DNA from 3 places in the Bradyrhizobium sp. F1.13.3 genome. Region 3 is predicted to be linked to each of the others. Evidence: predicted binding sites of a transcription regulator. Region 3 holds the regulator's gene; each other region holds the start of a gene.

Region 1 (10,312 bases), on a different contig from region 3:
CGAACTCCTCGCTCGACAGTCCGGTGCGCTCCACCATGCGATTGCGCTTGCGGGGCTTGGCCATGTCCCCGACCGTGCCGTCCATGTGGTCGTTGAAGGCGAACAGGTCGACGCGGCCCTCGCTGAGCCACTGGCTGATCTCGGTTTCGGCGTCGAGATTGTAGGTCTCGTGGCGCAGATGAAAGCGGGTGTCGGCGGCGAATTGCGGGCGCTGCCGTTCGATCGCCTCCATCAGGCCGCGCGCATTGTCGGCGCTGCGCAGGCCCGGCTCCCACGAACAGGTCGTGGCGTGAAACACCGTGGTGATGCCGTTGCTGATCGCCTGGCGGTCGCTGTCGGCGAGCGCCACGTCGATCGGAAAGTCGACCCCGGCGCGCGGCATCATCTGCCGCTCGAAGGCATCGCCATGCAGATCGACGATGCCCGGCAGGACCAGCAGATCGCGCGCGTCGATCGCAAGCCGGGCCCGGCCGCGCGAGGCATCGATCTCTGCAATGTCCGTTCCGGACACGAGAAGCGACGTTTCGGCGAACTCGGAGCCGATCAGGGCCCGCCCGCCCTCTAGGAATATGTCTGTCACGCGACCGCGCTTCGTTTGCTGGCAGAAGAGGGTGCCCCTGCTTCGTATGCCGTGAGGAAATCCTCAATCCCGAGCTTGCGGAAATTGGGCAGGGCTTCACGCAACTTGTCGTGATCCCAATCCCACCAGGCGAGCCTCGCAAGCCGCCCCGCAACCTCTTCCGAGAACCGCCGCCGAACGATGCGCGCCGGATTGCCGGCAACGATGGTGTAGGCCGGAACGTCCCTGGTGACGATGGCGCCGGCCGCGATCACCGCGCCGGTGCCGATGTTGCGGCCCGGCAGCACGATCGCGCCATGGCCGATCCAGACGTCGTGGCCGATATGGACGTGGTGCTGGCGCCGCCAGTCGAAGAATTCCGTGTCGTCGCTCTCGCCTTCGAAGTAGGCGCTCGAACGATAGGTGAAGTGCGCCTGCGTGGCGCGGTGCATCGGGTGATCGCCCGGATTGATTCGCGTCATCGCCGCGATCGAGCAGAATTTTCCGATGGTCGTGTAGGTGATCTGGGCGTCGTTCACGACATAGGAGTAATCGCCCATCGTCACCTCGTGCAGCATCGTGCGCGCGCCGACCTCGGTGTAGGCCCCAAGCCTGGTGTCGTGCAGCGTCGCCGAGGGATCGATGGTCGGCTGGACCGAAAGAGCTTTGGCGGCCATGTTGCTATCCGAACGAGAGGGCGGGCGTTTCTCTTCGAGTGGCTTGATGACAATGTCATGACGACACGATGACAGCGGATGAGGTGTGGATGAGGTGTGTAGGATCGCCGCACCGCAATGTCCGTGTCACACAAGTGTCAAGCGCCGGCGTTAGCGGTGGGTCCCAGCTACTCTGGAGCCCTGCATGCTGGTGGTTGAAGGTCTGACGTGTCGCTTCGGCATGAAAGCCGCGGTGGACGATGCCTCGTTTCAAGTTTCTCCCGGCGGTTTCGTCGGCGTGATCGGACGGTCCGGCGCCGGCAAGTCGACCCTGCTGCGGACCATCAACCGTCTCGCGACCCCTTCGCAGGGCCGCATCCTGTTCGACGGCCTCGACGTCACGGCGCTGCGCGGCAAGGAGCTGCGGCAGTGGCGGGCGCGCTCGGCGATGATCTTTCAGCAGTTCAATCTGGTCGGCCGGCTCGATGTCCTCACCAACGTCCTGATGGGACGGCTTGCGACGATGCCGGCCTGGCGCTCGCTGTCGCAGACCTGGCCCGAGCAGGATAAGGCGCTGGCGATGTCCGCGCTCGAACAGTTCGACATCGCCCCGCTCGCGGCCCAGCGCGCCGATCAGCTCTCCGGCGGCCAGCAGCAGCGCGTCGCGATCGCCCGGGCGCTGGTGCAGCAGCCCGACATCATCCTCGCCGACGAGCCGATTGCCTCGCTCGATCCGCGCAACACCAAGATCGTGATGGATGCGCTACTGCGCATCAACAAGCACTTCGGCATCACCGTGCTCTGCAATCTGCATTCGCTCGACCTGGCGCGCAGCTATTGCGACCGCCTGATCGGCATGGCGCAGGGGCGCGTGGTGTTCGACGGCGCGCCGGCGGAGTTGACCGAGCACGTTGCGCGCGAGCTCTACGATCTCGAAGCCGCCGATGTCATGGGCAGCACGCCTGCGCCGGTGCGAGAGGGCATTCCAGCGCTTGGAACGGCGGCCGCCGCCTGAGCCGCGCCGCATCAACAGTCACCAGTTTTGCGTCAACCGACCCCAACCGATGAAGAGGGTATCATGATCACTCGCAGATTGATTCTTGCCGGCGCCGCCGCGCTCGCGTTCACGACTTCAGCCTCCGCCGAGGACTGGAAGGCCAAATATCCCGAACTGACCTTCGCGGTCATTCCGGCGGAAAACGCCTCGGGCGTGACCGAGCGCTGGGCGCCGTTCATGAACTATCTCTCCAAGGAACTGGGCGTGAAGGTCACGCTGCGCATCGCCAACGACTACGCGGCCGTGATCGAAGGCCAGCGCGCCGGCAACATCCACATCGCGAGCTACGGCTCGGCGTCGTTCGCCCGAGCCCGCCTCACCGGCGTCAAAACCGACGCCTTCGCCAACGACATCAACGCCGACGGCTCCACTGGTTATTACTCGGCGTTCTTCGTCAAGGCGAGCAGCCCCTACAAGAGCATCGACCAGCTCAAGGGCAAGAACCTCGGCCTCGTCGACCCGAACTCGACCTCCGGCAACAACGTGCCGCGCTTCGAGCTCGACAAGTTGGGCATCGCGGACGCCGACACCTATTTCAGCAAGGTCGTCTTCACCGGCAGCCATGAGAACGCGATCCTGGCGCTGGCGCAGGGCACGGTCGACGTTGCCGCCAACCAGTGGACCAGCGACGACGATTCGACGCTGGCGCAGATGCTGACCAAGGGCATGCTGAAGAATGCCGACGGCTCGGCGATGAAGAAGGACGATTTCCGCATCATCCACAAGTCGGCGCCGATCATCAACGGTCCCTATGCCTACAATTCCGATCTGCCGGAAGAGGCCAAGGCCGCGATCGCGAAGGCGTTCTTCGACGCGCCGGCCAAGGACAAGGCTGCGTTCGATCGCCTCCAGGACGGCCAGAAGAAGGGTTTTCATCCCGCGACCACCAAGGATTGGGATGGCACGATCGAGCTGATCAAGTTCGTCGATGCGCTGCGTAAGAAGAAGGCGTCCTGAGTTTCGGGACGACGCACTGGAGCCGGGTCGATGGACCCGGCTCTTTCTCTTTGATTGACCATTTTTCCTGGCCAAGATGACCGTCGCGGTTTCGATCCTTCCCGAGCAGCAGCTCGCCGTGCTCAACGCCGCCTATCGCCAGGCGGTCGCGCGCAAGCGGCTCCGACTCCTCTTTGGAGCCGTGATCTTCGCCGCAGCACTGCTTCTCGCGGCGATCGGCGCGGAAGTGAATCTGCGCACGCTGTTCGCCCATTACGGCAATTTCATCAGCTATTTCGACCGCATCCTCACACTCGACACCGGCCAGCGGGTCTGGACCGATGTCGGCGAATGGCTCTGGGGCTGGCGCAAATGGTTGAAGATGCTGGGCGAGACCCTGCTGATCTCCTATGTCGGCACACTGATCGGCGCGACTTTTGCTTTTTGCCTGAACTTCTTCGCGGCTGAAAACACCTCGCCCGCGCCCTGGGTGCGTTTCGTGGTGCGGCGTCTGCTCGAATTCGCGCGCACGGTGCCCGGCATCGTGTTTGCGCTGATCTTCGTGATCGCGTTCGGCCTCGGACCGATGGCGGGCGTGCTGGCAATCGCGATTCACTCCACCGGCGCGCTCGGAAAGCTGTTCTCGGAGATCGTCGAGAACGCCGACATGAAACCGGTCGAAGGCGTCCGCTCGACCGGCGCGAGCTGGCTCTCCTGCATGCGCTTCGCCATCCTGCCGCAGGTCACGGCAGGCTATGCCAGCTACGCGCTGCTGCGTTTCGAGATCAATGTCCGCGAGGCCTCCGTGATGGGCTTCGTCGGTGCCGGTGGCATCGGCCAGGAGCTCGTCGTCGCCATCCGCAAGTTCTATTACTCGGACGTCAGCGCGATCCTGCTCACCATCATCGTCACGGTCTTCATCATCGACATCAGCACCGGCTGGCTGCGCGGCTGCCTGTTCGGCAAGGAGGCGCGGACGTGACGGGGCCGCAGCAGATCGACACGCGAGAGCTTCGCGCGCGCTACCCTGATGTGTTCGACCGGCCGGCCTCGGCGCGGCTCGCCATGCCGGCGATGATCGTCGCGGCGCTCGCGATCCTGGTCTATGGCTTGGTCGATCTCGATTTCTCGCCCTCGCGCTTCGTCGCGGGGCTCAGCCAGCTCGGCTGGATCAGCCTGATGATGATCCCGCCGGATCCCGGCTCGTCGCTGCCGATCTATCTGAAGGCGCTCGGCGAGACGCTGTCGATCGCGCTGCTCGGCACGACGCTGGCCGCACTGTTCGCGCTGCCGGTCAGCCTTCTTGCCGCGCGTAACGTCGTGCCGTCGAGCATTTTGCGCTTCCCGATTCGACGTTTCCTGGATTCGATCCGCGGCGTCGACACGCTGATCTGGGCGCTGGTGTGGATCAACGTGGTCGGGCTCGGCCCGTTTGCCGGCGTGCTCGCCATCGCCGTGTCGGATTTCGGTGCCTTCGGAAAACTGTTCTCGGAGGCGATCGAGGGCGCCGACCAGAAGCAGGTCGAGGGCATCCGCGCCTCCGGCGGCAGTGCGCTGCACGAGATACGCTTCGGTCTGCTGCCGCAGGTCCTGCCTGTGATCGCCGGTCAGGTGCTCTATTTCATCGAGTCGAACACGCGCTCGGCCACCATCATCGGCATCGTCGGCGCCGGCGGCATCGGCCTCCAGCTCGCCGAGCAGATTCGCGTGCTGGAATGGCAGAAGGTGTCGTTCCTGATCCTGATGATCCTGGTCGCGGTCGCCGCGATCGATTTCGTCTCGGGCAAACTCCGCTTTGCGATCATCGGCCGAAGGGCGGTGGCCTGATCATCGATCTCGTAGGGTGGGCAAAGCGAAGCGTGCCCACCACTTCAATCGCAGCGTTGGATAGATGGTGGGCACGGCGCAAGCGCGCCTTTGCCCACCCTACGACTCCACCAGAAACTCCACCCGCTCCGCGGCAAAGCGCGAATGCTTGGTCACCAGCGGCTTACCGTCGAGATCTTGGTCGGTGGCGTCGACCACCAGGATCGGCCGTCCCAGCGCCAGATCGAGCCGTGCGGCGTCGGTTGCATCGACAATGCCGGCGGTGATCCGGGTCGCGCCGCGGCGATAGTCGCGGACGCCGTAATGCTCGAGCAATTTCGTCATCGACCGGGTCGCGGCAAAGATCTCGCCCGCACCCGGGAACAGCTGTGCCGACAGCCACGTCGTGGAGACGCAGATCGGCGTGCGGTCGGCGAGGCGCATCGCCTCGATCCGCACCAGCGGTGCGCCGGCCTTCAATCCAAGTTCGCGCGCGAGTTCGCGGGTCGCGACATCATCCGACGCCTCGATCAACCGGCCATGCGGTTCGCGGCCGTCCGCGCCGACGATCTCGGAGAAACGCGTCCGCGAGCGCAGCGGATAAGCGAGCTTCTGCGCCTCGACATAGGTTCCGCTGCCGCGCTCGGCCCGCACGATGCCGCGCTCGGCCAGCGCAGCCAGCGCACGTCGCACCGTGTGGCGGTTCACGCGATAGGTTTCGGCGATCTCGACCTCGCCCGGCAGCTTGTCGCCGGCGGCAAAGCGGCCGTCGGCGATGCCGCGCTCGATGCCGTCGGCAACGAGGCGCCACAACGCGACGCCGGAGGAGGCTGTGTCCTGCATGCTCATGTGGCCGGGAAGCTACTCCAGAAATCACGCCTTTGTCACGAAACAGTCATGGCGCTCCGGTATCAAGTTGTCTAGTATCATAGACAACTTGGATTCGGCAAGTTCTTCAGAAAAGGTCGGTGGAATTGGTGACCCAGCACAACAATCAGCAAGCCCAGCGCCAGGCCGCAATGGCCGTGCTGGCGCACGCGGAGGCGGGCGAGATCGCCGCTCGCCTCCGCGCTCTCGCCCTGCCGGCGCATCAGGATCTGCGTGCGCCGGAAAACGGCCTCGTCATGCTGCGTGGCCGCGTCGGTGGCGACGGTGCGCCGTTCAATCTCGGCGAAGCCACGGTGTCGCGCGCTGCGGTGCGGCTTGCGAGTGGCGAGGTCGGCTTCGGTTACACGCTCGGTCGCGACGGTGAGAAGGCGCGGCTGATCGCGCTGTGCGATGCGCTGGTGCAGTCCAGTGATTTCAGTGGCGCGGTTGAGCGGGAAATCATCGCGCCATTGCGTGAGCAGCTGATGATCAGGCGCAAGCAGGTGGCGGCCGAGACCGCTGCGACGAAGGTTGATTTCTACACCATGGTGCGCGGTGAAGGGTGAGATCATGACCACGATTGCGGAACTGCCGCCGGGGTTCGCCGACAAGGTGCTGTCGGCGCAATCGACCTTTCGCTCGGTCATGGACGCGATGGCGCGGCCGGGCTCGGTCCAGCGCATCGTGCCGACATCAGGAGCGCCTCAGACGATGATGCGCGGCACGGCCGCGATCGCGCTGACGCTGTTCGATCACGACACGCCGCTCTGGCTCGATGCGCGCATGTCGGAAAGCACCGACCTCGTGAAATGGCTGAAATTCCACACCGGCGCGCCGGTGGTGCAGGATTCCTCGATCGCAAGCTTCGCGCTGATCAGCGACGGCGGGGCGCTGCCTTCGCTCGAGCGCTTCGCGCTGGGCACCAGCGAATATCCGGATCGGTCGACCACGCTGATTCTTCAGGTCGAGAGCCTGGATTCGGGGCGCGGCTTCGCGCTGCGCGGCCCCGGCATCGACGGTGTCGCGACGCTTCAGGCGTCGATCAAGCCGTTCGACCTGTTCGAGCGCCTGCGCGTCAACGAAGCGCTGTTTCCGCGCGGCGTTGATGTGGTGCTGGTCGCCGATAACGCCGTGGTTGCGATCCCGCGCACCACGCGCGTCGTGAGCAAGGGAAGCTAAGCATGTATGTCGCAGTCAAAGGCGGCGAGCGCGCCATCGAGAACGCCCATCGCCTGCTCGCCAGTGCGCGGCGCGGCGATCAAAGCGTGCCGGAAATCTCCCTCGACCAGATTTCGGAGCAGCTCGGCCTCGCCGTGGACCGCGTCATGAGCGAAGGCTCGCTCTACGACCGCGAGCTTGCGGCGCTCGCCATCAAGCAGGCGCGCGGCGATCTGATCGAGGCGATCTTTCTGGTCCGCGCCTTCCGCGCCACCCTGCCGCGCTTCGGCGCCAGCGAGCCGGTCGAGACCGGCGCGATGCGGGTGCGGCGGCGGGTGTCATCGACCTTCAAGGACATTCCCGGGGGCCAGATCCTCGGCCCGACTTTCGATTATACCCACCGCCTGCTCGATCCCTCGCTCGCCGACGGCTTTGTGCCGGAAGCGCCGGCGACGGCCGAAGCATCCACGGCGCCGACGCCGCGCGTGACTGACATTCTCGGCCGCGACGGGCTGATCGAATCCTCGCCGCAAGCGGAAGAGGGCGCCAGCGTCGGCGACCTCACCCGCGAGCCGCTGAACTTTCCGGCGGATCGTGACCTGCGCCTGCAAAATCTCGCGCGTGGCGACGAAGGGTTCTTGCTGGCGATGGGCTATTCCACCCAGCGCGGCTACGGCCGCAACCATCCCTTCGCCGGCGAGATTCGCTTCGGTGAGGTCGAGGTGGAATTTTCGGCGGAAGACGTCGGTTTCGCCGTGCCGCTCGGCTCGATCGAGCTCACCGAGTGTCAGATGGTCAACCAGTTCAAGGGCTCCGCGACCGAAGCGCCGTGCTTCACGCGCGGTTATGGCCTTGCCTTCGGCCAGAGCGAGCGCAAGACGATGTCGATGGCGCTGGTCGATCGCGCGCTGCGTGCCCGCGAGCTCGGCGAGGAGGCGCTCGCACCGGCGCAAGACGAGGAATTCGTGATGTCGCATTCGGACAACGTCCAGGCGACCGGCTTCGTCGAGCATCTGAAGCTGCCGCATTATGTCGACTTCCAGTCCGAGCTCGGCCTGTTGCGCAAGCTGCGCAAGGAATTCACTGATGCCAATGCGCCCGACGCCATGAAGGAGGCCGCGGAATGAACGCGCCCGCCTACAATTTCGCCTATCTCGACGAACAGACCAAGCGGATGATCCGTCGTGCGATCCTCAAGGCGATCGCGATCCCCGGCTATCAGGTGCCGTTCGCCAGCCGCGAGATGCCGATGCCCTATGGCTGGGGCACCGGCGGCGTCCAGGTCACCGCTGCGATCCTCGGGCCGCAGGACGTGCTGAAGGTGATCGACCAGGGCTCCGACGACACCACCAACGCGATCTCGATCCGAAAGTTCTTTGCCAGGACCGCCGGCGTCGCCACGACGACGGCCACAGAAGATGCGACCGTGATCCAGACCCGCCACCGCATTCCGGAGACGTCGCTGCACGAGAATCAGGTGCTAGTCTATCAGGTGCCGATCCCGGAGCCCTTACGTTTCCTCGAGCCGCGCGAGACCGAGACGCGGCGCATGCATGCGCTCGCCGAATACGGCCTGATGCATGTGAAGCTCTACGAGGACATCGCCCGCTTCGGCCACATCGCGACGGCTTACGCCTATCCGGTGAAGGTCAATGCGCGCTATGTCATGGACCCGTCGCCGACGCCGAAATTCGACAATCCCAAGATGGACAATTGCCCGGCGCTGCAACTGTTCGGCGCCGGCCGCGAGAAGCGCATCTACGCAATCCCGCCCTATACGCAAGTCGTGTCGCTCGACTTCGAGGACCATCCCTTCGAGCCCTATCGCTTCAACGCGCCGTGTGCACTTTGCGCCGCGGAAAATTCCTATCTCGACGAGATCGTCACCGACGACAAGGGCGGGCGCATGTTCGTCTGCTCCGACACCGATTATTGCGAGGGCCGCCAGGCCGCCGGCCATCACGGCAGCCTCAGCGCCGCGCCGTACAAGGAGAAGGCGCAGGAGGCATCGAATGGCTGATCAAGACATGCTCGAGAATGACGAGCCACTGCTCGTTGCCGAGTCGCTCAGCAAATCTTATGGCCGCATCGCCGCGTGCCGCGATGTCTCGTTCTCGCTCTATCCCGGCGAAGTGCTGGCAATCGTCGGCGAATCCGGCTCGGGCAAATCGACGCTGCTCCAGCTCCTGTCGGGCCAGCTAGCGGCCAGCAGCGGCCAGGTGTCCTACCGGATGCGCGACGGCGTCGCCCGCGATCTCGCTACGCTGGGCGAGGCCGAACGACGCTTCCTGTTCCGCACCGATTGGGGCTTCGTCCACCAGGACCCCGCGCAGGGGCTGCGCATGGCGGTCTCGGCCGGCGCCAATGTCGGCGAGCGGCTGATGGCGGTGGGCTGGAATCACTACGGTCGCATCCGCGATACCGCGTCGGACTGGCTGACCCGCGTCGAGATCGACATCGCACGCATCGACGATGCGCCGCGGACCTATTCCGGCGGCATGCGCCAGCGTCTCCAGATCGCCCGCAACTTGGTCACCGAGCCGCGGCTGGTGTTCATGGACGAGCCGACCGGCGGCCTCGATGTTTCCGTGCAGGCCCGCCTGCTCGACCTCGTGCGCAGCCTGGTCGCCGAGCTGCATCTCGCGGTCATCATCGTCACCCATGATCTCGCGGTCGCGCGCCTGTTGTCGCACCGCGTGATGGTGATGAAGGGCGGCCGCGTCATCGAGACGGGCCTCACCGATCAGGTGCTCGACGATCCCCGCGAGCCCTACACCCAACTCCTCGTCTCCTCGATTCTGCCGCCATGAGCCTTCCAGGAAGAGTTTTCCAATGACCGCCATGATCGACATCACTGATGCCAACAAGAGCTTTACGATGCACCTGCAGGGCGGCATCGAATTGCCTGTTGTCAGCGGCGTGACCTTCCACGTCAACCCGGGCGAATGCGTCGTGCTGTCGGGGCCATCAGGCGCCGGAAAATCATCGATCCTGAAGATGATCTTCGGCAATTATCGCTGCGATTCCGGCCGCATCGGCATTCGCCATCGCGGCGAGGTGATCGATCTCGCCACCGCCGAGCCGCGGGAGGTCCTCAACATCCGCCGCGCCACCATCGGCTATGTCAGCCAGTTCCTGCGCGCGGTGCCGCGGGTTGCCACCATCGACGTGGTCGCCGAGCCCCTGATCGTCAACGGTCTGGCGCGCGCTGAGGCGCAAGCCCGTGCTGGCGAATTGCTGCATCGGCTCAATATCCCCGAGCGGCTCTGGCAG
Region 2 (10,312 bases), 640 kb from region 3:
CGGCATCAGCACCACCACGGTCAGGAAGAACAGCACGCCAATCAACGCCCCGCCGCCGACGCGGAGCGCGATCCGGATGTCCCGGCGAATGAGGGCGGACAGGGCGGTCATGGGGGGCTCCCATTGTGCCTCAGGCACGGTGCGCTCCCTCCCCCGCTTGCGGGGGAGGGTTGGGGAGAGGGTGTCTCGATAACGAAGATTCCCCCAGAGGAGAGAACCCTCACCCGGCGCTGCGCGCCGACCTCTCCCGCAAGCGGGAGAGGCGAGGGAGCCCGCGGCGACGACTGCGTCCCGGGTGCGAGAGCGGCACCCGGCCGCTTGGAAAACTGATGGTCCATCGGAATCACGCCATCCCCCCGATCCGCAGCTCCCGCGAATCGATCCCGAGCGGGGCGTGGGTGGCAGCGACGATCAGGCCGCCGCGCGCCAAGTGCTCGCGCATCAATCCGGAAAACATGTCCTGTCCGGCGACATCCAGCGCGTTGGTCGGCTCGTCCAACAGCCAGACCGGGCGGCGCACGGTCAATAGCCGGGCCAGCGAGAGCCGGCGGCGCTGGCCGGCGGACAGGAAGGCCGCTGGCAAATCGGCGGCATGGTCGAGCCCGACGGTGGCGAGGCTCTCGCCGGCCTCAAAACGCTCGCCGCCGAGAAAATCGGCCCAGAATGTCAGATTCTCCGCCACGCTCAGGGCCGGCTTCAGGGCGTCGCGATGGCCGAGATAGTGGCATTGCTCTGGCAAAGTCAGCTCGGCGTCGCCTCCGTCCAGCGCGATCGTGCCGCCCGCCGGAATGAGCAGGCCCGCGATCAGCCGCAGCAGCGACGTCTTGCCCGATCCGTTGCGGCCGACGACTGCCACGGCTTCGCCGGAGCCGGCCTCGAAATCGAGCCCGGAAAACACCTCGCGCCCGCCCCGCACGCAAATGACCCCGCGTCCGGAAAGCTGCATCTTGCCTCGTATCGATCCGCTCAAAGCCAGGCCTCAGGAAATCTTGGGGTAGCGCATGGGAATTTTTGGCTCGCGGATTGCCGCGGCGCGATTGTGGCTGTGGCGGCGCGGTTAGAAAGCTTCTATAAGCCCGGAACTACTTGATGCAGCAACTCAACCTGCCCCCCGCAAGCGACTCAGCCTGCCTACGCTGACGGTGTTAAAATACCCTGCCGGGTATAACTGACAATTGGGATTTCCTACATGACCTCGCTCGACAGCTTCAAATGCAAAAAGACCCTCAAGGTCGGCGCCAAGACCTATGTCTATTACAGCCTGCCCACGGCCGAGAAGAATGGTCTGAAGGGAATTTCGAAACTCCCCTATTCGATGAAGGTTTTGCTCGAGAACCTGCTCCGCAACGAGGACGGCCGCTCGGTCAAGAAGCAAGACATCGTCGCGGTGTCGAAGTGGCTGCGCAAGAAGTCGCTGGAGCATGAGATCGCCTTCCGCCCGGCGCGCGTGCTGATGCAGGACTTCACCGGCGTGCCCGCCGTGGTCGATCTCGCCGCGATGCGCAATGCGATGCAGAAGCTCGGCGGCGATGCCGAGAAGATCAATCCGCTGGTGCCGGTCGATCTCGTCATCGACCACTCCGTGATCGTGAACTTCTTCGGTGACAACAAGGCCTTCGGCAAGAACGTCACCGAGGAATACAAGCAGAACCAGGAGCGCTACGAGTTCCTGAAATGGGGCCAGAAGGCGTTCTCGAACTTCTCCGTCGTGCCGCCGGGCACCGGCATCTGCCACCAGGTCAATCTCGAATATCTCTCCCAGACGGTCTGGACCAAGAAGGAGAAGATGACGGTCGGCAAGAAGACCGGCACCTTCGAGGTCGCCTATCCCGACTCGCTGGTCGGCACCGATTCCCACACCACCATGGTCAACGGTCTCGCCGTGCTCGGCTGGGGCGTCGGCGGCATCGAGGCGGAAGCCTGCATGCTCGGCCAGCCGCTGTCGATGCTGCTGCCCAACGTCGTCGGCTTCAAGCTGAAGGGCGCGATGAAGGAAGGCGTCACCGCGACCGACCTCGTGCTGACGGTGACGCAGATGCTGCGCAAGCTCGGCGTGGTCGGCAAGTTCGTCGAGTTCTTCGGCCCCGGGCTCGACCATCTCTCGGTCGCCGACAAGGCGACCATCGCCAACATGGCTCCCGAATACGGCGCGACCTGCGGCTTCTTCCCGGTCGACGCCGCCGCGCTCGATTATCTCAAGACCTCCGGCCGCGCCTCGGCGCGCGTCGCGCTGGTGCAGGCCTATGCGAAGGCGCAAGGGCTGTTCCGTACCGCCAAGTCGCCCGATCCGGTGTTCACGGAGACGCTGACGCTCGACCTCGGTGACGTCGTGCCGTCGATGGCCGGCCCGAAGCGCCCCGAAGGCCGCATTGCGCTGCCGTCCGTGGCCGAAGGCTTCTCGCTCGCCCTCGCCACCGAATACAAGAAGGCCGAGGAGCCGGCGAAGCGCTTTGCCGTGGACGGCAAGAACTTCGACATCGGCCATGGCGACGTCGTCATCGCCGCGATCACCTCCTGCACCAACACCTCGAACCCGAGCGTGCTGATCGGTGCCGGTCTGCTGGCGCGCAACGCCGCGGCGAAGGGCCTCAAGGCAAAGCCGTGGGTGAAGACCTCGCTCGCTCCGGGCAGCCAGGTGGTGGCGGCCTATCTCGCCGATTCCGGCCTGCAGGCCGATCTCGACAAGGTCGGCTTCAACCTGGTCGGCTTCGGCTGCACCACCTGCATCGGTAATTCCGGTCCGCTGCCCGAGGAGATCTCGAAGTCGATCAACGACAACGGCATCGTCGCGGCTGCCGTGCTCTCCGGTAACCGCAACTTCGAAGGCCGCGTCTCGCCGGACGTGCAGGCGAACTATCTGGCCTCGCCGCCGCTCGTGGTCGCCCACGCGCTCGCAGGCAGCGTCACCAAGAATCTCGCGGTCGAACCGCTCGGTGAAGGCAAGGACGGCAAGCCGGTCTATCTGAAGGACATCTGGCCGACGACCAAGGAGATCAACGCCTTCATGAAGAAGTTCGTGACCGCGGCGATCTTCAAGAAGAAATATGCCGACGTGTTCAAGGGCGACACCAACTGGCGCAAGATCAAGACGGTCGAGAGCGAGACCTATCGCTGGAACATGAGCTCGACCTATGTGCAGAACCCGCCCTATTTCGAAGGCATGAAGAAGGAGCCGGAGCCGGTCACCGACATCGTCGAGGCACGTATTCTCGCCATGTTCGGCGACAAGATCACGACCGACCACATCTCGCCGGCCGGTTCGATCAAGCTCACCTCGCCCGCGGGCAAATATCTCAGCGAGCACCAGGTGCGTCCGGCCGACTTCAACCAGTACGGCACGCGGCGCGGCAACCATGAAGTCATGATGCGCGGCACCTTCGCCAATATCCGCATCAAGAACTTCATGTTGAAGGGCGCCGACGGCAATATTCCGGAAGGCGGCCTCACCAAGCACTGGCCCGACGGCGAGCAGATGTCGATCTACGACGCCGCGATGAAGTACCAGCAGGAGCAGGTGCCGCTGGTGGTGTTCGCCGGCGCCGAATACGGCAACGGCTCCTCGCGCGACTGGGCCGCGAAGGGCACGCGTCTGCTCGGCGTGCGCGCCGTGATCTGCCAGAGCTTCGAGCGCATCCACCGCTCCAACCTGGTTGGCATGGGCGTGCTGCCGCTGACCTTCGAGGACGGCACCTCCTGGTCGTCGCTCGGTTTGAAGGGCGACGAGAAGGTCACGCTGCGCGGCCTCGTCGGCGACCTCAAGCCGCGCCAGAAGCTGACCGCGGAGATCGTCTCCGGCGACGGTTCGCTGCAGCGGGTTTCGCTGCTCTGCCGCATCGATACGCTGGACGAGCTCGAATATTACCGCAACGGCGGCATCCTGCACTACGTGCTGCGCAAGCTCGCGGCGTAAGCGCGGATTTGTGAACGGTGGCTCACTGCGAAGTGAGTAGTAGGTTACACGAAGGCGGCCTATCACAGGCCGCCTTCGTGCGTTCGCGGTAGGCTTCAGATGGGCCCCGCCCTGCGGAGAAGCTCACGCTTTGGACGGTGTTTTGGCGGACGAATGTGCGAGGCCCGTAAGACTACGGTGACCATCCGGCGGTAAGATTTCCCTCTCACGAGCAATGGTGTGCGGCGTTCGACATGACAACAATGACGGCTTCTCATCTGGTTTCACGCTGGTCCGGCGCCCTCTGGTCGGGAGCTCTTGGTCTCTGTGCGATCGTCGCCGTCATTCGTCCTGCCGAGGCTGATCCCCGCGCCGTTGTCGAATTGTTTACCTCGCAGGGCTGCTCCTCCTGCCCGCCGGCCGACAAGATCATCGGCGATCTCTCCCGCGATCCCTCGATCATCGCGCTGAGCATGCCGATCGATTATTGGGACTATCTCGGCTGGAAGGACACATTGGCCGATTCGCGCTTCTCTGCACGGCAGCGTGCCTATTCGCGCATGCGCGGCGACCGCGAAGTCTACACGCCGCAGGTCGTGGTCAACGGCTCCACGCATGTCGTCGGAAGCGACCGCACCGGCATCGAAAGCGCCATCGGCAGGAACGACAAGGGCACGGGCGTGATGAGCGTGCCGGTGACGATGTCGCTCGCGGGCAAGCAGATCAACGTCTCGGTGGCCGCGAGCAAGGAGCCCACGGCGTCCCACGGCGAGGTCTGGATCTGCTCGATTGCGAAGTCTGTGCCGATCGCGATCAGCCGCGGCGAAAATCGCGGACAGCAGGTCATCTATCACAACGTGGTGCGCAACCTGCTCAAGGTCGGCGACTGGACCGGCCGTCCGGAAAGCTGGACGGTCCCGATCGAGAACCTCACGCGCGACGGCGTCGACGGTGCCGTGGTCTATGTCCAGGACGGCAGCCGGGAAAAGCCGGGGCCGATGCTGGGCGCGGCGTACACGTCGCTGCACTGATTCGCAGCGCGCTCAAGATCATCTCAAGACAACTTGTCTCTCGTCATTCCGGGGCGCGCGAAGCGCGAACCCGGAATCCATCGATCCACCATCCGAGCTGAGAAATGGATTCCGGGCTCGCGCCAAGAGGCGCGCCCCGGAATGACAGCGAGTGAGAAACATCCCGACCCAACAAAAAAGGACCAACTCGCGTTGGCCCTCCTTGTATGCGAACAGACCCGATCCTGACGGCCCCGGGGGGCTGGGGGCTGAGGAATCCGGAACCGAAAGGACCGGGTCAACGCACATCCTTCTTTTCGCAATGCAGGGCGGCAGTCGCTTGGCGGAAAAGCGGCGACACTATGATTCCTGCTAACGATCCCGTGACGGTTTGCCGCGAGAGAGTTCCACCGCGGCGTGTGGGCGGATTGCTTCTGATTCGAGGGGCCTTGCAGTGGGGAACAGTTGGCGCGATCATGCAACTGTCATGATCCGCGGTTCCGGGGACGGTCTTCGCGGACGCGGTCATGCTGATGCGACAGGAGGCGGCCTATGAGTCTGTCGGAGGATGCCGATCCGAGCGAACAGCGCGCGGCGGCGCGCCCCGCCGCTTCAAATGCGCAGCTGAGCCGCGTGACGTTCAACCGGCTCGAGCTGCACCGTATTCTCAATCTCTACGGCCGGATGGTCGCGGACGGCGAGTGGCGCGACTACGCCATCGACTTCCTCAGGGATCGCGCCGTGTTCTCGGTCTTTCGCCGCGCCTCGGAAGTGCCGATCTATCGTATCGAGAAGGATCCGCGCCTCGCGCGCAAGCAGGGCATGTACAGCGTGATCTCGGCGACGGGTCTGATCCTGCGCCGTGGCCACGAGCTCGAGCGCGTGCTCCTGGTGATCGATCGCAAGCTGGCGGTGGTGTGACGACCTTGGTCGTCATTCCGGGGCGCGACGAAGTCGCGAACCCGGAATCTCGAGCCGCTGACAACTTCTGGATTCCGGGTTCGATGCTGCGCATCGCCCCGGAATGACGGCGACGATTACTTCTCCGGCACGCTCTTGGCGCCCTCACCAAGATCCCGCTGCATCATCACCGTGTCGAGCCAGCGGCCGAATTTCAGCCCGACGCTGGGATGCGTGCCGATCATCTTGAAGCCGGCCCTGGTGTGCACGCCGACCGAACCCGCATTGGCGGAATCGCCGATCACGGCGATCATCTGGCGGAAGCCGCGCGCCTCGCATTCGACGATCAGCCGCTCCAGCAGGAGCGCCCCGATGCCGCGGCGGTGGAATGCTGGATCGAGATAGATCGAGTTCTCGACCGTGAAGCGGTAGGCCGGCCGCGGCCGGTAGGCGCCGGCATAGGCGTATCCGGCGACGCGCCCGTCGAGGATGGCGACGAAATAGGGATAGCCGCCGTCGATCAGCGTGCGGTAGCGGCGCGTCATCTCGGCGAGGTCGGGCGGCTCCAGCTCGAACGTCGCGGTGCCCTCGCGGACAGCCTGCTGGTAGATGGCGGTGATGGCGGGAAGGTCGGCCTCAAGAGTAGGCCTGATATCGGGTGCGGACATGGGCCAAGATTAGAGCCTTCCCGGGACGGCTGGAAGAGGCGAACGGCCTTCCCACGTCGTCATTGCGAGCGAAGCGAAGCAATCCAGAAATGCGTCCGTGGAGGGACTCTGGATTGCTTCGTCGCAAGAGCTCCTCGCAATGACGGTGGTTGAGGGAACATCACGGCCAAACAAAAACCCCGGCCTCTCGGCCGGGGCTGGTGTCGTTCGCTCTGGGCTGGCGCTTAGTCGCGCTGGCCGAGGAGCTGCAGGAGCAGCGTGAACAGGTTGATGAAGTTCAGGTACAGCGACAGCGCGCCGGTGATGGCCGCACGCTCTGCGATGTCACCGCCGGCCGAGGCGTAGCCGTAGATGTAGTCGTTCTTCAGCCGCTGGGTATCCCAGGCGGTGAGGCCCGCGAACACCAGCACGCCGACCACCGACACCACGAACTGCAGCACCGAGCTCGCCAGGAACAGGTTCACCAGGCTGGCGATGACGATGCCGATCAGGCCCATGAACAGGAACGAACCCATTCCGCTCATGTCACGCTTGGTGGTGTAGCCGTAGAGGCTGAGCGCGCCGAAGGTCGCCGCGGTGATGAAGAACACCCGCACGATCGAGGTGTGTGTGAACACCAGGAAGATCGAGGACAGCGAGATGCCCATCAGCGCCGCGAACACCCAGAACAGGATCTGGGCGGTCGAGGGAGCGAGCCGATTGATGCCTGCCGAGATCACGAACACCATGGCGAGCGGCGCGAGCATGAACAGCCACTTCAGGGGGCTGACGAACATCGCGTAGCCGAACGGCGTCAGGAACAGCTTGCCGACGCGGACGGCTTCCGGGGTCGGAACGTCAGTCACGGCGGCCATGTAGACGCCGAGCGCGGCAAGGCCGGTGATGGCCAGGCCGATGCTCATGTAGTTGTAGATGCGCAGCATGTAAGCGCGCAGGCCGGCATCGACCGTCGCGGCGTCAACACGCCCGGCGGCCCTGCCGAAAGGAGAAGCGTAATTGCGGTCTAGGTCCGACATGGTCGAATTCCCGTTGGTTGGTCCGGTCCGGCATGAGGGTCGCCATGCCGCCGGTTCGTCAAATTCTATCTCGGATACCGACGTCTGCCGACTAAATTTTGGCTAACAATCGGGACTCCGAACCCACTCGATATGTGGGAAACTAACACATCCGCTGCAACCTTCCACGCGCGGCTGAATGTCGCCCTCGCCCGCAATCCTGGCGAGCAGACGTGGTTAATCGCTGGAATCGTGCGATTTCGCTCCCGCGCAGCCGCCCGCTACCATTTGTCACAAATTCCGCAACACCGTGGCGGGCTTTTTGTTCAACGCCAGGAGCGTGCCGGCGAGCCCGAGCCCGACCGTGACGACCAAAGCAGCCGCGACCACGCCGGCTGCGCTGCCGCCCTGCCAGACGAAAGTGAGGGTCATCAGCCGGGTCACGATCATCCAGGCCGCGACGCTGCCGGCGAAAACGCCGAACACCGCGGTGGCGAGCCCGATCAGGAGGTATTCGAGCGCATAGGCGCCGAGCAGCCGCAGTCGGGTCGCGCCCAGGGTCTTGAGGATCACCGCATCGTAGACCCTGTGCCGATGGCCGGCGGCGAGCGCGCCGCCCAACACCAGGATCGCCGAGATCAGGGTCACCGCGCTGGCGCCGCGGATCGCCAGCGCAAGGTTGGTCACGACCGAGCCGACCGTCTCCATCACCTCGCGCACGCGCACGCTCGTCACCATCGGATAGGCGTCAGCGACCTCCTTGATGATCTTGCCGTCGCCGGCCGCATCGCCTCCGGCTTCCGTCAGCGTCGCGATGTGGGTGTGCGGGGCGCCCTTGAAGGCGTTCGGCGAGAACACCAGGACGAAATTGATGCCGAGGCCCTGCCAGTCGATGGTGCGCAGATTGCTGATCTTGGCGGGGATGTCGCGGCCGAGGATATTGACCACGACCTCGTCGCCGAGCTTGAGGCCGAGTCCGTCCGCGATCTTCTTCTCCATCGAAACCAGCGGCGGGCCGGAATAATCGGCGCTCCACCACGCGCCCTCGACCACCTTGGAGCCCTTCGGCAGATCGGCGGTATAGGTCAGGCCACGGTCGCTCTGCAGCACCCACTCGGAATCGGTGCTGGGCTTGAGCTCCTCGGCGCGGACGCCACGGGCTCCGACGATCCGCCCGCGCAGCATCGGCACGTCATCGACCTTCGCGCCAGGGGCGAGCTGGCGCAGATAGGAGTCGAACTGCTCGGCCTGCGTGCTCGGAATGTCGATGAAGAAGAACGATGGCGCGTGCTCGGGCAGCGCCGCCAGGAACTGCCGGCGCAGATTGCCGTCGATCTGGGTGATGGTGACGAGCACGGCGAGTCCGAGCCCGAGCGAGAGCACGACCGAGGGCGTCAGCGCGCCCGGCCGGTGAATGTTGGCAATCGCAAGTCGCAGCATCGGCCACCGCGTGCGCGGCAGTCGCCGTGCGATCGTCATCAGCAGGGCGGCAATGCCGCGCAGCAGCGCGAACACGACCACGGAGGAGGCCACGAACACCGCGGCGATGCGCTTGTCGAAGGAGAGCCCGATCACGACCGCGATGAGCAGCGCGATCACGACGGCCATGAAGACGAGATAGCTCCAGCGTGGCCGGTGCCATTCGGAGCTGATGGTGTCGCGGAACAGCGCGGCCACCGGCACGTCGTGTACCCGCCCGAGCGGCCACAGGCCGAAGGCAAGCGCGGTGAGCAGCCCGTAGACGAACGACAGCGCAAGCTCGTCGGCATGCACCGCCGGCACCACCGGCAGCGGCAGCAGCTTGCCGAACAGGCCGACGATCGCGAAGGGCATGGCGGCGCCGAGCGCGAGCCCGATCAGCGACCCAATCGCGGCGAGCAGGAGAACCTGGGCGAGATAGATGCCGAACACGTCGCGCCCGGTGGCGCCGACCGCCTTGAAGGCCGCGATCACCTCGAGCTTGTGGTCGATATGGGCCTTGACGGCATTGGCGACGCCGACACCGCCGACCAGCAGCGCGGCGAGGCCGACCAGCGTCAGGAACTGCGTGAAGCGGTTGATGTTGCGCTCGAGCTGCGGCGAGGCATTGGAGCGGCTGCGGACCTCCCAGCCGGCCTGCGGCGCGGCGTTGCGCGAATCCGCAATGAAGGCGTCGGTGGCGCGCTCGCTATTGGCGATCTCCGGCAGCTTCACCCGGTAGACCCAGCGCACCAGGCTGCCGGGCTGGACCAGCCCGGTGGCGCGCAGGCCCGCTTCGCTGATCAGGAAGCGCGGGCCGAAGCCGATGCCGCCGGCGAGCTTGTCGGGCTCGGCTTCGACGGCGCTGCGGATCTGGAACGTCGCAGCCCCGACGGTGACGCGATCGCCGGTCTTGAGCGATAGCCGCGTCAGCAGCGTCGGATCGGCGGCTGCGCCGAACGCGCCGTCGCGCTCCGCGAGCAGGTCGGACATCGGCAGCGGTGGCGCCAGCGTCAACTGGCCCAGCATCGGATAGGTGCCGTCGACCGCCTTCATCTCGACCAGCGCCAGCTTGCCCTCGGCCGAGCGCGCCATTCCGCGCAGAGTGGCGGCGCTCGAGACGGTGCCGCGCGAACGCAGGAAGGCGACTTCCTCCGGCTTCGCCTCGCGCTGAAACAAGACGAACGATACGTCGCCGCCGAGCAGCGTACGGCCCTCGCGGGCGAGGCCGTCGCTCAGGCTCGCCGACACCGAGCCGACACCGGCGATGGCCATCACGCCGAGCGCGATGCAGGCAATGAAGACGTAGAAGCCGCGCAGGCCGCCGCGCAATTCGCGCAGCGCGTAGCGCAGCGACAGCGCGACGCCGTTGGGCTTCGCGAACGGTTCGGC
Region 3 (10,312 bases):
GGCGGCATCATCATTTCGCTGATCGTCGGCGCCTTCCCGGCGATGAAGGAATTCGGGGTCTCGTTCCTGTGGACGCAGCGCTGGGCGCCATCCGCCGATCCGCCGGTGCTCGGCGCGCTCGGGCCGATGTACGGCACGCTCGTCACCTCCTTCATCGCGATGCTGATCGCCATTCCCGTGGGTCTCGGCATTGCCATCTTCCTTACCGAGCTCTGCCCGCAATGGCTGCGCCGCCCGATCGGCATGGCGATCGAGCTGCTCGCCGGCATCCCTTCGATCATCTACGGCATGTGGGGCTTCTTCGTGCTGGGCCCATTCCTGGCCAATACGTTCCAGCCCTTCATGATCAAGATCTTCGACGGCGCGCCCGTGCTGGGCGCGATCTTCGCGGGACCGCCGTCCTATCTCAGCCTGTTCAATGCCGCGCTGATCCTCGCCATCATGGTGCTGCCCTTCATCACCTCGATCTCGGTCGACGTGTTCAAGACGGTGCCGCCGGTCCTGAAGGAAGCCGCCTACGGCGTCGGCTGCACCACCTGGGAAGTCGTCCGCAGCGTGGTGATCCCCTACACCCGCGTCGGCGTCATCGGCGGCGTCATGCTGGCGCTGGGCCGCGCGCTCGGCGAGACCATGGCGGTGACCTTCATCATCGGCAACTCGTTCCGGATCTCGTCGTCGATCTTCGCCCCCGGCACCACGATATCGGCGGCGATCGCATCCGAGTTCGCGGAGAGCGACGGCCTGCACCAGTCCGGCCTGATCCTGCTCGGCCTGCTGCTGTTCGTACTGACGTTCTTCGTGCTCGCAGCGGCGCGGCTGATGCTGATGCGGCTGGAAAAGAAGGCGGGGAACTAGCGCCATGAACCCGATCTATTCAAGTCGCCGTCGCAAGGACATCGTCGTCCGCGGGCTCTGCATCGCCGCAACCGCCTTCGGCGTCACCTGGCTCGCGCTGATCCTGATCACGCTGCTCTACAACGGAGTGGCGGGACTCAATGTCCAGCTGTTCACCGAGAACACGCCGCCACCGGGATCGAACGAGGGCGGTCTGCTCAACGCCATCGTCGGCTCGCTGATCATGACCGTGATCGGCGTCGGCATCGGCGCGCCGCTTGGCATGTTCGCCGGCACTTATCTTGCCGAATACGGCCGCAATGACCGGCTGACCTCGGTGATCCGCTTCATCAACGACATCCTGCTCTCGGCGCCCTCGATCATCATCGGCCTGTTCATCTACGGCGCGGTGGTGGTGCCGATGCGCGGCTTCTCGGCGATCGCAGGCTCGCTCGCGCTCGCGGTCATCGTGATCCCGGTGGTGCTGCGCACGACCGAGGACATGCTGCTGCTGGTGCCGAACGCGTTGCGTGAGGCGGCCTCGGCGCTCGGCCTACCGCGTTCGCTGGTGATCAAACGGATCGCTTATCGTGCTGCCCGATCGGGTCTCATCACGGGCGTGCTGCTCGCGACCGCCCGCGTCGCCGGTGAGACCGCGCCGCTGCTGTTCACCGCGCTGTCGAACCAGTTCTTCAGCCTCGGCCTGAACAAGACGATGGCGAACCTGCCGGTCACCATCAACAACTTCGTGCAGAGCCCCTATGTCTACTGGAAGCAGTTGGCCTGGAGCGGGGCGCTGCTCATCACCCTGACCGTTCTTGCCCTTAATATTGGCGCGCGCATCCTTGGCGCCGAGAGGACCGCAAAATGAGTGATCTTTCCGTATCGATGAGCGCGGCCGGTGGGCTGCCCCACGCGCCGGTGCTGCCGGAGGCGCCGCCCAAGGTGACCGTACGCAACCTGAATTTCTATTACGGCGAGCACCACGCGCTGAAGAACATCAACCTGACGCTCGGCGCCAACCGCGTCACGGCGTTCATCGGTCCGTCGGGCTGCGGCAAGTCGACCCTGCTGCGCATCTTCAACCGGATGTACGACCTCTATCCCGGCCAGCGCGCCACCGGTCAGCTCATGCTCGATCAGACCAACATCCTGGACGGCAAGCTGGACCTCAATTTGCTGCGCGCCCGCGTCGGTATGGTGTTCCAGAAGCCGACGCCGTTCCCGATGACGATCTACGAGAACATCGCGTTCGGCATCCGTCTCTATGAGAAGATCTCGAAGTCCGAGATGGACGGCCGCGTCGAAAAGGCGCTGCGCGGCGGCGCGCTGTGGAACGAGGTCAAGGACAAGCTCAACGCCTCCGGCCTGTCGCTCTCCGGCGGCCAGCAGCAGCGCCTCTGCATCGCCCGCACCGTCGCGGTGAGGCCCGAGGTGATCTTGTTCGACGAACCCTGCTCGGCGCTCGACCCGATCTCGACCGCCAAGGTCGAGGAGCTGATCCAGGAGCTATCCGAGGATTACACGATCGCGATCGTCACTCACAACATGCAGCAGGCGGCGCGCGTCTCCGACAAGACCGCCTTCATGTATCTCGGCGAGCTGATCGAGTTCGACGACACCAGCAAGATCTTCACGTCGCCGACCGACCGGCGCACGCAGGATTACATCACCGGCCGGTTCGGCTAGGAGACGCGACATGGGTTCTGAACATACCGCAAAGGCCTTCGATACCGACCTCCAGGAACTCACCCGCCTGGTCGCCGAGATGGGTGGCATCGCCGAGCGCATGATCGTCGAGTCCGTCGACGCGCTGATCCGCCGCGACGTCCCGCTCGGCCAGCGTGTCGTCGCCATCGACACCGAGCTGGACGCGCTGCAGAAGCGCATCGAGGAGCGTGCGGTGCTCACCATCGCCCGCCGTCAGCCGATGGCGGTCGATTTGCGCGAGATCGTCGGCGCCATGCGCGTCGCGACCGATCTCGAGCGCATCGGCGACCTCGCCAAGAACATGGGCAAGCGCGTCGCCGCGCTGGAGACGGACTTCCATCCGCTCAAGCTGTTCCGCGGCCTCGAGCACATGACCGACCTCGTGCAGCAGCAGGTCAAGTCGGTGCTGGACGCCTATGCCGCGCATGATCTCCCGGCGGCGATGGCGGTGTGGAAGGGCGACGAGGAGGTCGACGCCATCTGCACCTCGCTGTTCCGCGAGCTCCTCACCTACATGATGGAGGATCCGCGCAATATCTCGTTCTGTATTCACCTGATGTTCTGCGCCAAGAACATCGAGCGGATCGGCGACCACGCCACCAACATCGCCGAGACCGTGTTCTACATGATCGAGGGCCAGGCGATCACCGACAAGCGGCCGAAGGGCGACATGACGACCTTCGCCAACACGGTACCGAACACCTGAAGACTTAAGGAGCGACGACCCGATGGGCGCACGCATTATGGTGGTTGAGGACGAGGAAGCTCTGACCGAGCTTCTCCGCTACAACCTCGAAGGCGATGGCTATGACGTCGAGACGGTGATGCGCGGCGACGACGCCGACACCCGCCTCAAGGAGCACATCCCCGATCTGATCGTGCTCGACTGGATGCTGCCGGGCCTGTCAGGCATCGAATTGTGCCGGCGGCTTCGCACCCGTCCCGAGACCAAGCAGCTCCCGATCATCATGCTCACCGCGCGCGGCGAGGAGAGCGAGCGGGTGCGGGGTCTTGCGACCGGCGCCGACGATTACATCGTCAAGCCGTTCTCGGTGCCGGAGCTGCTGGCGCGCGTGAAAGGCCTGCTGCGGCGCGCGAGCCCCGAGCGGCTCGCCACCGTACTTGCTTTTGGCGACATTGAGCTCGACCGCGACAAGCGCCGCGTGGCGCGCTCGGGTCGGCCGATCGATCTCGGTCCGACCGAATATCGCCTGCTGGAGTTCTTCCTGGAGCATCCGGGCCGGGTGTTCTCGCGCGAGCAATTGCTCGACAGCGTCTGGGGCCGCGACATCTATATCGACGAGCGGACCGTCGACGTACATATCGGCCGCCTGCGCAAGCTGCTCAACCTCGGCCGCGAGCAGGACCCGATCCGCACCGTCCGCGGCGCCGGCTACGCGCTGGATGATCGGTTTGCCAAGGCGGAGCAGGTGTAGGAGATTTTGCGGTGTGATGTTGGCAGGTGATCTAGCGCTGCCGCCACAATCTCCGATGTCGTCCCGGCGAAGGCCGGGATCCATAACCACAGGGCGCGGTTTGGCGAAGACTCGGAGTTACCCTTTCGCACAACAACTACGTGCTCGGAGTATGGGTCCCGGCCTTCGCCGGGACGACATTCATTATTTTTGAGCCGTCATCGCGTCACGGCTCGATCCTGAAATCGAAACTGACTTACCGCGGACCCGGCTTCACCGGTGCGCGGCGCCGATCGGACGCCGGCTGGTAGGCAACGCGCGAGTGCTGGGCGCAATAGGGCAGGCCGGACAGCGCCCGGCCACCGCAGAAGAAGAAGTCCGGGCTCGAGGGATCGCCGACCGGCCAGTGGCAGGTCGCCTCGTTCAATTCCAGCAGCGACAGCCTCTGGCTCATCGGCACCACGTTGTCGTAGGTGACCGGATCCGGCTCAGCCTCGACCTCGAAGGCCTGCGCCAGCGCGGTGTTGCCGCGCGAGATCGGGCGGCTCACCCGCATCATGTGCTGCGCGGGGCGCGCCTTGCGCGGCCGGGGCGCTGCCGATGACGGGCTCTTGGCGCGGCCCGAAAGGCCGAGCCTGTGCACTTTGCCGATCACGGCATTGCGGGTCACATTGCCGAGCTCCGCCGCGATCTGGCTGGCCGAAAGTCCGGCCTCCCAGAGCTTTTTCAGCTGCTCGACGCGATCATCGGACCAGGTCAAAACCGTCATTGCACCCTTTCCCTCGCTGCGCGCCAGCCATCCTGGGGCCTCGCAGCGAATGCCTAAGCCTTCAAAAACCCGTGCCGCCAGAATCCCTTAAGGCTCGCCGGGCGTGACTAGAACGCCCGAACGTTTACGCCGGTACATAAGGACTTAGAGATCAGAACCACTGCACGAGATGTCGTATCTGACAATCCAAACGCTACAATATGGCGTGACTCCCGCGCAAGAGTCCGCCGACTCGCTTCCACATGTTCCGTGGTGAAATCCCGCAAAATCGGCACCGCAAGACTACGGATCCAGCGTTTCGCGAGGCTTTCCGGGCGGCATTGACACCGGTTTCACCGGGCCTAAGATAGTCGTGCGTGCCGCCCTCAAGAGGCGGCACGTTTCGTTTTCCGGGCCGGTCGATGGTGCGTTGCGCAATGCACGCACACCGTCCGCAACATTCAAGTGATCGTCATGACTAACAGCGTAGCGCCGCATTTGCTCCCCGTTTTCGCCAGGTCCGACCTCGGTTTCGAGCGTGGCGAAGGCTGCTGGCTGATCGCGACCAATGGCGAGCGCTATCTCGATTTCACCTCCGGGGTGGCGGTGAATGCGCTCGGTCATGCCCATCCGGCGCTGGTCGCGGCGTTGCAGGAGCAGGCCGCTAAGCTCTGGCACATGTCGAACCTGTTCCAGAGCCCGGACGGCGAAAAGCTCGCCGCGCGCCTGTGCAATGAAAGTTTCGCGGACTTCGTGTTCTTCTGTAATTCCGGCGCCGAGGCGCTGGAAGGTGTGATCAAGCTGGTCCGCCATCATCACTTCTCCAACGGGCATCCGGAGCGCTATCGCATCATCACGTTCGAAGGCGCCTTCCACGGCCGCACGCTGGCGACGCTGGCTGCGACGGGTTCGGCAAAATATCTCGAAGGTTTCGGCCCTCCGATGGAGGGCTTCGACCAGGTTGCGCATGGCGATATCGAGGCCGTGAAAAAGGCGATCGGTCCGCACACCGCCGGCATCCTGATCGAGCCGATCCAGGGCGAGGGCGGCGTGCGTTCGGCAACGCCCGCCTTCCTCAGGGCGTTGCGCCAGCTCTGCGACGACAAGGGCCTGCTGCTCGCCTTCGACGAGGTGCAGACCGGCATGGGCCGCACCGGCGATCTGTTCGCGCATCGTCGCACCGGCGTCACCCCCGACGTGATGTCGCTGGCTAAGGCGCTCGGCGGCGGCTTCCCGATCGGCGCGGTGCTCGCGACTGCAGACGCGGCTGCCGGCATGGGGCCCGGCTCCCACGGCTCGACCTTCGGCGGCAACCCGCTCGCGATCGCGGCGGCAAACGCCGTGCTCGACGTCATGCTCAAGCCCGGCTTCTTCGACCACGTGCAGAGGATGTCGCTGCTGCTCAAGCAGAAGCTCGCCTCCGTGATCGACCGTCATGGCGATGTCGTCAGCGAAGTGCGCGGCGAGGGCCTCCTGATCGGCATCAAGGCCGTGGTGCCTTCAGGCGATCTCGTTGCCGCCTTGCGCGCTGAAAAGCTGCTCACCGTCGGCGCCGGCGACAATGTCGTGCGTTTCCTGCCTCCTTTGATCGTCACCGAAGCCGAGATCGAGGACAGCGTCGGGCGGCTCGAGCGCGCCTGCACGGCGTTGTCCGGCAACAAGCGGGCGGCAAGCTGATGAACAAGTCGCCCGACAAAACACCCAAGAAAACACCGAAGCACTTCCTCGATATCAACGAGCTGCCGCTGTCGGAGCTCAAGCGCATGCTGGCCGCGTCCACCGCGATGAAGGCGAAGCAGAAGGCGCATCAGCCGGTCAGGCCGCTCGAAGGCAAGACGCTGGCGATGATCTTCGAGCGCCCCTCGACACGGACGCGGGTGTCTTTCGACGTCGCCATGCGCCAGCTCGGCGGCGAGCCCATCATGCTCACCGGCGCCGAGATGCAGCTCGGCCGCGGCGAGACCATCGCCGACACCGCGCGCGTGCTGTCGCGCTATGTCGATGCCATCATGATCCGCATCCTTAATCACGATGCCCTGCTGGAGCTTGCGGCGAACGCCACCGTACCCGTCATCAACGGCCTGACGCGGCGCTCGCATCCCTGCCAGGTGATGGCCGACCTCATGACGTATGAGGAACATCGCGGCCCGATCGAGGGCAGGACCGTGGCCTGGACCGGCGACGACAACAACGTGCTGGCGTCCTGGGCGCACGCCGCCGAGCGCTTCAAGTTCCAGCTCAATGTCGCGACGCCGCCGGAGCTCGCGCCGAAAAAGGCGATGCGCGACTTCATCAAGGCGACCGGCGCGCCGATCATGCTCGGTACGGATGCCGAAGCGGCCGTGCGCGGCGCCGATTGTGTCGTAACCGACACCTGGGTGTCGATGGGCGACAAGGAAGGCGAGCACCGCCATAACGTGCTCAAGCCATATCAGGTCAATGCCCAGCTGATGTCGCTGGCCAAGCCCGATGCGCTGTTCATGCACTGCCTGCCCGCCCATCGCGGCGAGGAAGTCACCGACGAGGTGATCGACGGTCCGCAATCCGTCGTGTTCGACGAGGCCGAAAACCGCCTGCACGCACAGAAGGGCATTCTGGCCTGGTGCTTCGACGCGGTGAAGTAACGCGGCCGATGAAGCAGGTTTGGATCGTCGTCCTGGCGAAAGCCAGGACGACACTGAGTGTGCCGCGCTTGTTTGCGATCCAATCGTTGCCTGGAACACTCAGCCCGCCCCCCTTCCAATTCCGCCTTCCGACCCCAGATAAAGCGCCATGGTTTCCCAATCCCCAGACATGAAAACCGGGCCCGAAGGCCCGGTTCGCGCGCCATCCGCAGTTCCGATCGATGACGCCGTGCTGCCCTACGAGGTCGACGCGCTCGACGTGCGCGGTCGCCTGGTGCGGCTTGGTTCGGCGCTCGACGAGATCCTGACCAGGCACGATTATCCCGCGCCGGTCGGCAAGCTGCTCGGCGAGGCCATCGTGCTGACTACGCTGCTCGGCTCCTCGCTGAAATTCGAGGGCCGCTTCATCCTCCAGGCCCAGACCGACGGTCCGGTGTCGTTCCTGGTCGTGGACTACCAGGCGCCGGATCGCCTGCGCGCCTATGCCCGCTACGACGCCGCGCGCCTCGGGGATGCAAAAGATTCCGGCGCGCTGCTGGGCCACGGTCATCTCGCCATGACGATCGACCAGGGCCCCGACATGAGCCGCTACCAGGGCCTGGTCGCGCTCGACGGCGGCAGCCTCGAAGACGCCGCTCACGAATATTTCCTGCGCTCCGAGCAGATCCCGACCCGCGTGCGTCTCGCGGTGGGCGAGGAGTGGCGTTCGAACGACGGCGGCAAGCATCGCTGGCGTGCCGGCGGCATGCTGATGCAGTTCCTGCCGAAGGCGCCCGAGCGCGCGCGGCAGGCCGATCTGCATCCCGGCGATGCGCCCGAAGGCGTCGAAGTGCATGCCGTCGCTGAAGACGATGCCTGGGTCGAGGCGCGCTCGCTGATCGAAACCGTCGAAGACGTCGAGCTGATCGATCCCGAGCTGTCCGGCGAGCGGCTGCTCTACCGTCTCTTTCATGAGCGCGGCGTGCGCGTGTTCAATCCGCTGGCCTTGAAGGCGCAATGCTCCTGCTCGCGCGATGCGGTCGCATCGATGTTGAAGAGCTTTTCGCCCGACGACCGCGCCGCGATGGTCAAGGACGACAAGGTCGTCGTCACCTGCGAGTTCTGCTCGTCGGTGTACGAGTTCACACCGGATGAGGCGGGCGTGGAAGACGCGTAGGCTGCCCCTCCGTCATTGCGAGCGGAGCGAAGCAATCCAGGATCTCTCCGAGGAAAGACTCTGGATTGCTTCGCTGCGTTCGCAATGACGAGGTTCGGGGAAGCCGCGTGCCAGGCGCTCGTACACCGTACGACACCGCGCTAATTCAACACCCGCTTGTTGTCCGGGCTGTCCAGCGAGAACGTCGGCACGTCGATCTCGAAGCGCTCGCCGGTTGCGCTGACCATCTGGTAGCGGCCGGTCATGAAGCCCGAGGCGGTCGTGAGCGGTACGCCGGAGGTGTATTCGAAGCGTTCGCCGGGGGCGAGCGTCGGCTGCTCGCCGACCACGCCCTCGCCCTTCACCTCCTGCTGCCGCCCGGTGGCGTCGGTGATGATCCAGTGCCGCGTCTTGAGCTGCACGCTCTCGTCGCCGGAATTGGTGATGACGATGGTGTAGGCCCAGAAATAACGGGAGCGGTCGGCCGACGACTGCTCCGGAACAAAGTTCGGCTCGACGGTCACTTCGATCTGGCGGGTCACGGCGCGGTACATGATTGCCATCATACCGAAATCCGCCCGGGAACCAAACGCCGGAGGCGGCTTTAGCGACATCGTCCCGCCAGAATTCGCAGGGAAGTACACGTCCAAATGTACTTGCAAATGTATTTGCATGTGATCCGGTCGCTTTGCGAGATGACGGCCGGACCGGTACACTCCTTGCCACGTCGCGATTTGCGGAAGGGTTTTTAGGCCCCCGATGACCATTGCCGACCAAGTGACGGGATCGACGATCGCGGGAACTGCTAAGCCTGTGGAGGCCAAGTCCGCGGGGACGAAGCGGCGCGCGGCCGCGCCGGCCATTTCGCTGCCCGCCATCGGCGAGCGCGAGCTCCGGCTCGACCTGTTCCGCGGCCTCGCGCTGTGGCTGATCTTCATCGACCATTTGCCGCCGAGCCTTCTCACCTGGTTCACGATCCGCAATTACGGCTTCAGCGACGCCACCGAGATCTTCATCTTCATCTCCGGCTATACCGCCGCCTTCGTCTACGGTCGGGCGATGCTGGAGTCCGGCATCGTCGTCGCCACCGCGCGCATCCTGCGGCGCGTCTGGCAGATCTATGTCGCCCACGTCTTCCTGTTCACGATCTTCCTTGCCGAAATCTCCTACGTCGCGACCAGGTTCGAGAACCCGCTCTACACCGAAGAGATGGGCATCATGGATTTCCTCAAGCAGCCCGACGTCACGATCGTGCAGGCGCTGCTGCTGCGCTTCCGTCCCGTCAACATGGACGTGCTGCCGCTCTATATCGTGCTGATGCTGGCGCTGCCCTTGATCCTGTGGCTGATGAAATGGCGCCCCGATGTGACGCTCGGTCTCTCGGTCGCGCTCTACGCGGTGACCTGGGAATACGACCTCTATCTGTCGGCCTATCCGAACGGCTTCTGGGCCTTCAATCCCTTCGCCTGGCAATTGCTGTTCGTGTTCGGGGCATGGTGCGCGCTCGGGGGGGCGCGCCGGATGTCGCGCATTCTGGCTTCGCGGGTGACGATGTGGATCGCGATCGCCTATCTGGTCGCGGCATTCTACGTGACGCTGACCTGGTATGTGCCGCAGCTCTCCCACTTCATGCCGAAGCGGCTCGAGCAGTGGATGTATCCGATCGACAAGGCCGACCTCGACGTGCTGCGCTTCACGCATTTCCTGGCGCTGGCCGCGCTCACCGTGCGCGTCCTGCCGCGGGACTGGCCGGGCCTGAAATCGCCCTGGCTGCGGCCGCTGATCCTGTGCGGCTCGCATTCCCTGGAGATATTCTGTCTCGGCGTCTTCCTCGCCTTTGCGGGCC

The links. Region 3 encodes PhoB, which activates phosphate uptake and scavenging genes when phosphate is short. Its sites were predicted from a motif close to TGTCATNNANCTGTCAT; they were not measured.
Region 1: the regulator PhoB is predicted to act here: its motif matches at 5,897-5,913, upstream of phnF (phosphonate metabolism transcriptional regulator PhnF).
Region 2: the regulator PhoB is predicted to act here: its motif matches at 5,372-5,388, upstream of ABIB66_RS09360 (DUF2794 domain-containing protein).

What each region holds. Positions count from the first base shown of each region.
Region 1 covers NZ_JBEPRI010000011.1:277,157-287,468, reverse strand. Annotated here, with positions in the region: gene ABIB66_RS28030 (alpha-D-ribose 1-methylphosphonate 5-triphosphate diphosphatase) at 1-580, opposite strand, end outside; gene ABIB66_RS28025 (LbetaH domain-containing protein) at 577-1,236, opposite strand; gene phnC (phosphonate ABC transporter ATP-binding protein) at 1,421-2,230, shown strand; gene phnD (phosphonate ABC transporter substrate-binding protein) at 2,294-3,229, shown strand; gene phnE (phosphonate ABC transporter, permease protein PhnE) at 3,306-4,190, shown strand; gene phnE (phosphonate ABC transporter, permease protein PhnE) at 4,187-5,035, shown strand; gene phnF (phosphonate metabolism transcriptional regulator PhnF) at 5,135-5,863, opposite strand; gene phnG (phosphonate C-P lyase system protein PhnG) at 5,983-6,447, shown strand; gene phnH (phosphonate C-P lyase system protein PhnH) at 6,452-7,060, shown strand; gene ABIB66_RS27985 (carbon-phosphorus lyase complex subunit) at 7,063-8,166, shown strand; gene ABIB66_RS27980 (alpha-D-ribose 1-methylphosphonate 5-phosphate C-P-lyase PhnJ) at 8,163-9,059, shown strand; gene phnK (phosphonate C-P lyase system protein PhnK) at 9,052-9,849, shown strand; gene phnL (phosphonate C-P lyase system protein PhnL) at 9,872-10,312, shown strand, end outside.
Region 2 covers NZ_JBEPRI010000002.1:954,122-964,433, forward strand. Annotated here, with positions in the region: gene ccmB (heme exporter protein CcmB) at 1-111, opposite strand, end outside; gene ccmA (heme ABC exporter ATP-binding protein CcmA) at 344-946, opposite strand; gene acnA (aconitate hydratase AcnA) at 1,190-3,910, shown strand; gene ABIB66_RS09355 (DUF1223 domain-containing protein) at 4,144-4,920, shown strand; gene ABIB66_RS09360 (DUF2794 domain-containing protein) at 5,452-5,820, shown strand; gene ABIB66_RS09365 (GNAT family N-acetyltransferase) at 5,937-6,467, opposite strand; gene ABIB66_RS09370 (Bax inhibitor-1/YccA family protein) at 6,692-7,483, opposite strand; gene ABIB66_RS09375 (ABC transporter permease) at 7,754-10,312, opposite strand, start outside.
Region 3 covers NZ_JBEPRI010000002.1:309,674-319,985, reverse strand. Annotated here, with positions in the region: gene pstC (phosphate ABC transporter permease subunit PstC) at 1-855, shown strand, start outside; gene pstA (phosphate ABC transporter permease PstA) at 860-1,705, shown strand; gene pstB (phosphate ABC transporter ATP-binding protein PstB) at 1,702-2,523, shown strand; gene phoU (phosphate signaling complex protein PhoU) at 2,534-3,250, shown strand; gene phoB (phosphate regulon transcriptional regulator PhoB) at 3,273-3,980, shown strand; gene ABIB66_RS06370 (GcrA family cell cycle regulator) at 4,216-4,728, opposite strand; gene ABIB66_RS06365 (aspartate aminotransferase family protein) at 5,182-6,384, shown strand; gene argF (ornithine carbamoyltransferase) at 6,384-7,331, shown strand; gene ABIB66_RS06355 (Hsp33 family molecular chaperone) at 7,480-8,487, shown strand; gene apaG (Co2+/Mg2+ efflux facilitator ApaG/CorD) at 8,628-9,032, opposite strand; gene ABIB66_RS06345 (OpgC domain-containing protein) at 9,226-10,312, shown strand, end outside.